Acuticoccus sediminis: one gene and its partner. The protein of the gene in region 1 interacts with the protein of each later gene in a pairwise test. Links are inferred from orthologs where the notes say so. Each region holds a gene or a part of one and is shown in the gene's direction. Other genes may lie near its edges.

Evidence for each region.
Region 2: the proteins of accC (region 1) and ribD interact in binary tests that used the Escherichia coli proteins (3 or more experiments, as listed by UniProt). The link is inferred for Acuticoccus sediminis from one-to-one orthologs.

What each region holds. Positions count from the first base shown.
Region 1 is NZ_QHHQ01000007.1:155,738-158,910, reverse strand. Bases 312-3,169 are described here. They hold accC (acetyl-CoA carboxylase biotin carboxylase subunit), read left to right. Parts: upstream 312-996; coding sequence 997-2,343; downstream 2,344-3,169. Other genes in these bases: DLJ53_RS26515 (DUF2155 domain-containing protein), read right to left, coding at 3,156-3,169; aat (leucyl/phenylalanyl-tRNA--protein transferase), read left to right, coding at 2,340-3,005; accB (acetyl-CoA carboxylase biotin carboxyl carrier protein), read left to right, coding at 549-995; DLJ53_RS26535 (DsbA family protein), read left to right, coding at 312-363. Also shown: more of DLJ53_RS26535, read left to right, coding at 1-311; more of DLJ53_RS26515, read right to left, coding at 3,170-3,173. UniProt on the Escherichia coli protein: This protein is a component of the acetyl coenzyme A carboxylase complex; first, biotin carboxylase catalyzes the carboxylation of the carrier protein and then the transcarboxylase transfers the carboxyl group to form malonyl-CoA.
Region 2 is NZ_QHHQ01000006.1:46,614-49,910, forward strand. Bases 8-2,989 are described here. They hold ribD (bifunctional diaminohydroxyphosphoribosylaminopyrimidine deaminase/5-amino-6-(5-phosphoribosylamino)uracil reductase RibD), read left to right. Parts: upstream 8-921; coding sequence 922-2,058; downstream 2,059-2,989. Other genes in these bases: glyA (serine hydroxymethyltransferase), read left to right, coding at 8-276; nrdR (transcriptional regulator NrdR), read left to right, coding at 280-795; DLJ53_RS24230 (riboflavin synthase), read left to right, coding at 2,059-2,718; ribH (6,7-dimethyl-8-ribityllumazine synthase), read left to right, coding at 2,785-2,989. Outside these bases: more of glyA, read left to right, coding at 1-7; more of ribH, read left to right, coding at 2,990-3,228; transcription antitermination factor NusB, read left to right, coding at 3,225-3,297. UniProt on the Escherichia coli protein: Converts 2,5-diamino-6-(ribosylamino)-4(3h)-pyrimidinone 5'-phosphate into 5-amino-6-(ribosylamino)-2,4(1h,3h)-pyrimidinedione 5'-phosphate.

The sequences.
Region 1 (3,173 bases):
CTGCCGGTGCTGGGCGAGGGCTCGGTGCGGGCCGCGGCGGTCTCCATCGCCGTCCACAACATCGCCCCCGAGGCCTATCCGGAGTTCCACAAGAAGCTCCTGTCCTCGGAAGGCCGGGCGGACGATCAGGTCGCCTTCGCCGTCGTCGACGAGATGGGCCTGCCGCGCGACGAGATCGAAGTCGCCATGCGCTCCGACAAGGTGCGGGACACCGTGTCCGAAAGCAACCGGCTCGCCCGCCTCTTGCAGATCGAAGGAACGCCGTCCTATGTGATCGGCGACGTCGTCGAACAAGGTGCCGTGGGTGTCGATCAGCTTCGCGCAAGAATTAATCAACAACGCTGCGGCGAGGACGTCTGCTAACCCTTGGATAACGCGGCACCATCGCCTAGGTAGGCGGGGGCGGCGGCAGAGCCTCTAGCTTTTCCGCCTTCCGCTTATCACCAGCGTCCTTTAGTAAGCTGGGCGCTAAATCTTACACACATTGCGGTACCCGACCGCGGCAAATGAAAGGCCTCGACCCCACCTCTGGGTCCCGTTGAATCGTAATGGCAGACACACCCCCAATTGACGAAGCGGCCATACGCACGATCGCCGCGTTGCTGCATGAAACGGACCTTTCGGAGATCGAGATCGTCCATGGCGAGACCAAGCTGCGGGTCGCGCGTCATGTGAGCCCCACGCCCGTCACCGTCGCGCCGCCGCCGGTCGCCTCCGCCGCTCCCGCCACCGCCGCCCCCACCGGCCCGGCCAAGGCACCCGAGGGCGCCGTCCTGTCGCCGATGGTCGGGACCGCCTACCGCGCGCCGGAGCCGGGCTCGCGCCCGTTCGTGGACGTCGGCGAGACGGTGCGCGTCGGCCAGGTGGTCATGATCGTCGAGGCGATGAAGACGATGAACCAGATCATCGCCGAGCGTGCGGGCACTGTGACGGACATCTTCGTCGAGGACGGTCAGCCGGTCGAGTACGGCGAGCCGCTGCTGGCGATCGCTTAAGATGTTCCGCAAAGTGCTCATCGCGAACCGCGGTGAGATCGCGCTTCGCGTCCAACGCGCCTGCAAGGAGCTCGGCATCCAGACCGTCGCGGTCCACTCCACCGCCGACGTCGACGCGATGCATGTGCGCCTTGCCGACGAATCCGTGTGCATCGGCCCCGCGCCGGCGTCCGAGAGCTACCTGAACATCCCGGCGATCGTCGCGGCGTGCGAGATCACCGGCGCCGACGCGGTCCACCCCGGCTACGGGTTCCTCTCCGAGAACGCGCGCTTCGCCGAGATCCTGGAAGCGCACGACATCACCTTCATCGGCCCGACGCCGGAGCAGATCCGCATCATGGGCGACAAGATCGAGGCCAAGCGCACGGCAAAGGCCCTCGGCCTGCCGGTCGTTCCGGGCTCGGAGGGCGCCGTGCGCTCCGAGGCGGAGCTGCGCGCGGTGGCGGCCGAGATCGGCTACCCGGTCCTCATCAAGGCGAGCGCCGGCGGCGGCGGCCGCGGCATGACGGTCGCCCGCTCGGCCGACGAGGTCGTGCAGGCCGCGCAGCGCGCCCGGGCCGAGGCCAAGGCCGCATTCGGCAACGACGACGTCTATCTCGAGAAGTATCTCACCACGCCGCGCCACATCGAGATCCAGGTGATGGGCGACGGTCAGGGCGACGCGGTCGCCCTCGGCGAGCGCGACTGCTCGCTCCAGCGCCGCCACCAGAAGATCTGGGAAGAGGCCCGCTCCCCTGCCCTCAACGAGGACCAGCGCAAGCGGATCTACGACACCTGCGCCAAGGCCATGCGGGACATGCGCTACCGCGGCGCCGGCACGATCGAGTTCCTGTACGAGAACGGCGAGTTCTATTTCATCGAAATGAACACGCGCCTGCAGGTGGAGCACCCGGTCACGGAGATGATCACCGGGCTCGACCTCGTCCACGCGCAGCTCCGCGTCGCCTCCGGCGGCAAGCTCGGCATCTCGCAGGAGGACGTGACGTTCAACGGCCACGCGATCGAGTGCCGCGTGAACGCCGAGCACCCGCGCACGTTCGTGCCGTCCCCGGGGACGATCACGCACTACCATCCCCCTGGCGGGCTTGGTGTCCGGGTCGATTCAGCGGTGTACCAAGGCTACCGGATCCCGCCGTACTACGATAGCCTGATCGGCAAGCTCATCGTTCATGGCAACAACCGGGTCGAGTGTCTCATGCGTCTCCGGCGCGCGCTTGACGAATTCGTGGTGGACGGCATCGAGTCGACCCTCCCGCTGTTCCGCGAGCTCGTTCAAGATCCGGACATCGCAAACGGTGCATACGATATCCACTGGCTGGAATCGTTCCTGGCGCGAGGGAAGGTATGACGAGTCCCGACAATATCGTCCTTGAGATCACGCCCGAGGTTCTGTTGAAGGCCTACGCGTGCGGGATCTTCCCGATGGCCGAATCGGCGGACGATCCGGGACTTTATTGGATTGAACCAGAGCGGCGGGGCATCCTGCCGCTCGATTCGTTTCATATCCCCCGTCGCCTCGCGCGGCTGGTCCGCCAGGACCGCTTCGAGGTGCGGGTCGATCATGACTTCAGCGGCGTGATCGAGGGCTGTGCGACGCCCGCCCCGGGCCGCCAGCGCACCTGGATCAACGGCCGCATCCAGCAGCTCTACACGAGCCTCTACAAGCTCGGGCAGGCCCACTCGGTCGAGACCTACCTCGACGGCGAGCTGGTCGGCGGCCTCTACGGCGTGCGGCTCGGCGGCGCGTTCTTCGGCGAGTCCATGTTCTCCACGGTGCGCGACGCGTCGAAGGTGGCGCTGGTGCACCTTGCGGGCCGGCTCGCGCTCGGCGGCTTCACCCTGCTCGACGCGCAGTTCATCACCGACCATCTCAGCCAGTTCGGCGCCGTCGAAGTGAGCCGCCGCCACTATCAGCAGCTCCTCGACGAGGCGCTGCGCATCAACGGCGACTTCGCCCCCGGTCGGACGTACTCCGGCGCCGAGGTCCTCGTCCCCTTCTCCGAGCGCTGAGGCGCACGCCAGAGCCCCAGCCCCGTAGGGCACGTCAGGCAGGCCCGCCCGCCGGAGCCCGTCTGCGATGCTCTGCCCAATTCGGCAATTGTCCTTCGGCACGCCCCGACGAGGCCCATGCGGCGCGGAGCGCATCCGCCGCCGCGCGCATCAGTCCTCGAGCTCGCC
Region 2 (3,297 bases), on another replicon or contig:
GCCGAGAAGGGCCTCGGCCTGTCGTCGATCACCACCAACAAGAACGGCGTGCCGAACGACCCGCAGAAGCCGATGGTGACGTCGGGCATCCGCGTCGGCACCCCGGCCTGCACCACTCGCGGCTTCGGCGTCGCCGAGTTCCAGGACGTGGCGCGCATGATTGCCGAGGTGGTCGACGCCATGGACCAGGGCGGCAACGTCGACGAGGCGGTGTCGAAGAAGGTGAAGGACGAGGCGCACGCCCTGACGGCGCGCTTCCCGATCTACGCCGAGTAGGACGTGCGCTGCCCGTACTGCGGGGCCGACAACAGCCAGGTGAAGGAGTCGCGGCCGACCGAGGAGGGGGCCGCGATCCGCCGCCGCAGGGCCTGCACGGTGTGCGGCGGTCGGTTCACCACGTTCGAGCGCGTGCAGCTGCGCGAGCTCACCGTGGTGAAGCGTTCCGGCAAGCGCGAGCCGTTCGACCGCGACAAGCTCGCCCGCTCCATCCAGATCGCCACCCGCAAGCGCTGCATCGACGAGGAGGTCATAGAGCGGATGATCTCCGGCCTGGTGCGCCAGCTCGAGGCGACGGGGGAGAGCGAGGTGACGGCGGCCGAGATCGGCGACCGCGTGATGGACGCGCTGAAGGGCATCGACGACGTGGCGTACGTGCGTTTCGCCTCGGTGTACCGCAACTTCTCGGAGGCGCGGGACTTCGAGGCGTTCGTGACCGAGCTCGCCCACAGCGTCGGCCAGGTCCGCGGGCCCGCCGAGGCCGCGGCCGCGGACGACGCCGAGGACGCGGCCGAGTAGCGGGCGCGGCAACCGCGCGACGACGCGCGAGCTGAGGATGGACGCGCCGCGGCGGTGTTCCGGGCGGCGGCGACGATCTACACAGCGTGTCATGCTCGCCAGGACGGACACCCGGAAGGATCGACTATGCTGACCCGTGCCGCATGGGACACCGGGACGCGCCGCTCGGACCAGTCGTGGATGGCGGCGGCCCTGGCGCTCGGCCGGCAGGGGAACGGGCGCACCGCGCCCAATCCGTCGGTCGGTGCCGTGATCGTCAAGGACGGGGTCGTGGTCGGGCTCGGGCGCACGGCGGACAGCGGACGCCCGCACGCCGAGGTGGTGGCGCTGCGGCAGGCCGGCGACGCGGCGCGCGGCGCGACGGTCTACTGCACGCTCGAACCCTGCTCTCATTTCGGCAAGAGCCCGCCCTGCGCGGACGCTCTGATCGCCGCCGGCATCGCCCGCGCGGTGGTGGCGATCGAGGACCCCAACCCGGAAGTCGCCGGGCGCGGCACCAGCCGGCTGCGCGCGGCCGGCATCGACGTCGATGTCGGCCTCGGCGCCGCGCAGGCGACGCGCGACATGGCCGGCCATCTCACCCGCATGCGCCTCGGCCGTCCGTACGTCACGCTGAAGCTCGCGGTATCGGCGGACGGCGCCATCGGCCGGCTCGGAGCGGGGCAGGTCGCCGTCACGGGGCCGCTGACGCGCCGCTTCGTGCATGTGATGCGGGCCGAGCATGACGCCATCGCGGTCGGATCCGGGACCGTCCTCGCCGACGATCCGGCGCTGACATGCCGCCTGCCGGGCATGGCCGGACTCTCGCCCCAGCGCGTGGTGTTCGACACCGAGGCGCGCACGCCGCCGACCGCGGCGATTTTCGCCGGCCCCGCCAAGACCTTCGGCACCGTCGCCGGGCCGACGATCCTCGCCGCTCCCGACGTCGACGCGGGCCGTGTCGCCGCGCTGGAGGCGGCGGGGGCGACGGTGGTCGCGGTGCCCCGGGGCGCGGACCGGCGGATCGACCCGGCCGCGGCCCTCGCCACCCTCGCGGCGGCCGGGGTGACGCGGCTGATGGTGGAAGGCGGCGCGGCTCTCGCCGAGGCGCTGTGGGCGGCCGATCTCATCGACGAGGTGGTGTGGATCGAGGGGCCCCATGCGCTCGGCGGGGATCTGGTCCGCCCATTCGGCGGGGAGGGGCGTTCAAGGCTTGCGCAACGCTTCGCACTGGGCCACGTGTCACCCGTCGGCGACGACCGATGGCTTCACTGGCTGCGATAGATGTTCACTGGGATAATCACCGACGTCGGCACCATCACCCGCTGCGAGGCGTTCGGGGACGGTGCACGGCTCACCATCGCGTCGGCCTACCCGGTCGAGTCGATCGCCATCGGCGCATCGATCGCCTGCTCCGGCTGCTGCCTGACGGTGACGACGCTGGAGCCGCACGGCACCGGCTCGGCCTTCAGCGTCGACGTGTCGGGCGAGACCATGGACAAGACGACCATCGGCAGCTGGAAGACCGGCGACCGCATCAACCTGGAGCGGTCGCTGAAGGCCGGGGACGAGCTCGGCGGCCACCTGGTCTCGGGTCACGTGGACGGCCGGGCCGAGATCGTCGAGCGGGTCGACGGGGAGGAGATGACCACCTTCCGCTTCGCCCCGCCGCCGCAGCTCATGCCGCTGCTGGCCCACAAGGGCTCCGTGGCGCTCGACGGCACCTCGCTGACGGTGAACGACCCGACGGACACCATCGCGACCGCGCCCATCCCCCATTCCGGCCTGAACGAGCCCGGGGAGACCTTCACGGTGGCGATGATTCCGCACACGCTGGCGGTCACCACCTGGGCGGATCGGCGGCCCGGCGATCTCGTCAACATTGAAGTCGACACGATTGCGCGGTACGTCGCCCGCCTTGTTGGCGCACGGATAGCCGGCTAGCAAAGCGGCCCGTCGGCGATCGACAGGGCGACAGCCGCCTCGCGCGGCGTTTCGAAGGACGACATCATGGCTTCTCGCGCGCTCATCATCGAAGCCCGCTTCTACAATCACATCGCGGACATGCTTCTGGCGGGCGCCAAGGCCGAGTTCGCCAAGCGCCGGTTCGAGGCGGACGTCATCAGCGTCCCGGGTGTGCTCGAGATCCCGACGGCGCTGTCGATGGCGCTGACGTCGGCACGGCGGCGGGATCTGCCGTACTCCGTCTTCGCGGTGCTGGGCTGCGTGATCCGCGGCGAAACGTACCATTTCGAGATTGTCGCCAACGAAGGAAATCGGGCGATCATGGACCTTACGGTGGCGAACCGGCTGCCGCTGGGCAACGGGATTCTGACGGTGGAGAACGAGGAGCAGGCGCTGGTGCGGGCAGACCCGAAGCAGAAGGACAAGGGCGGCGATGCGGCTGCTGCGGCGATCGCCCTCTACGACCTTCGCGAAGCGCTCACCCGATGAGACCGCCGCGCAAGGAGAATAAGGCGAAACCTGCCAACAAGCGGGCCGTCGCGCGCCTCGCGGCGGTGC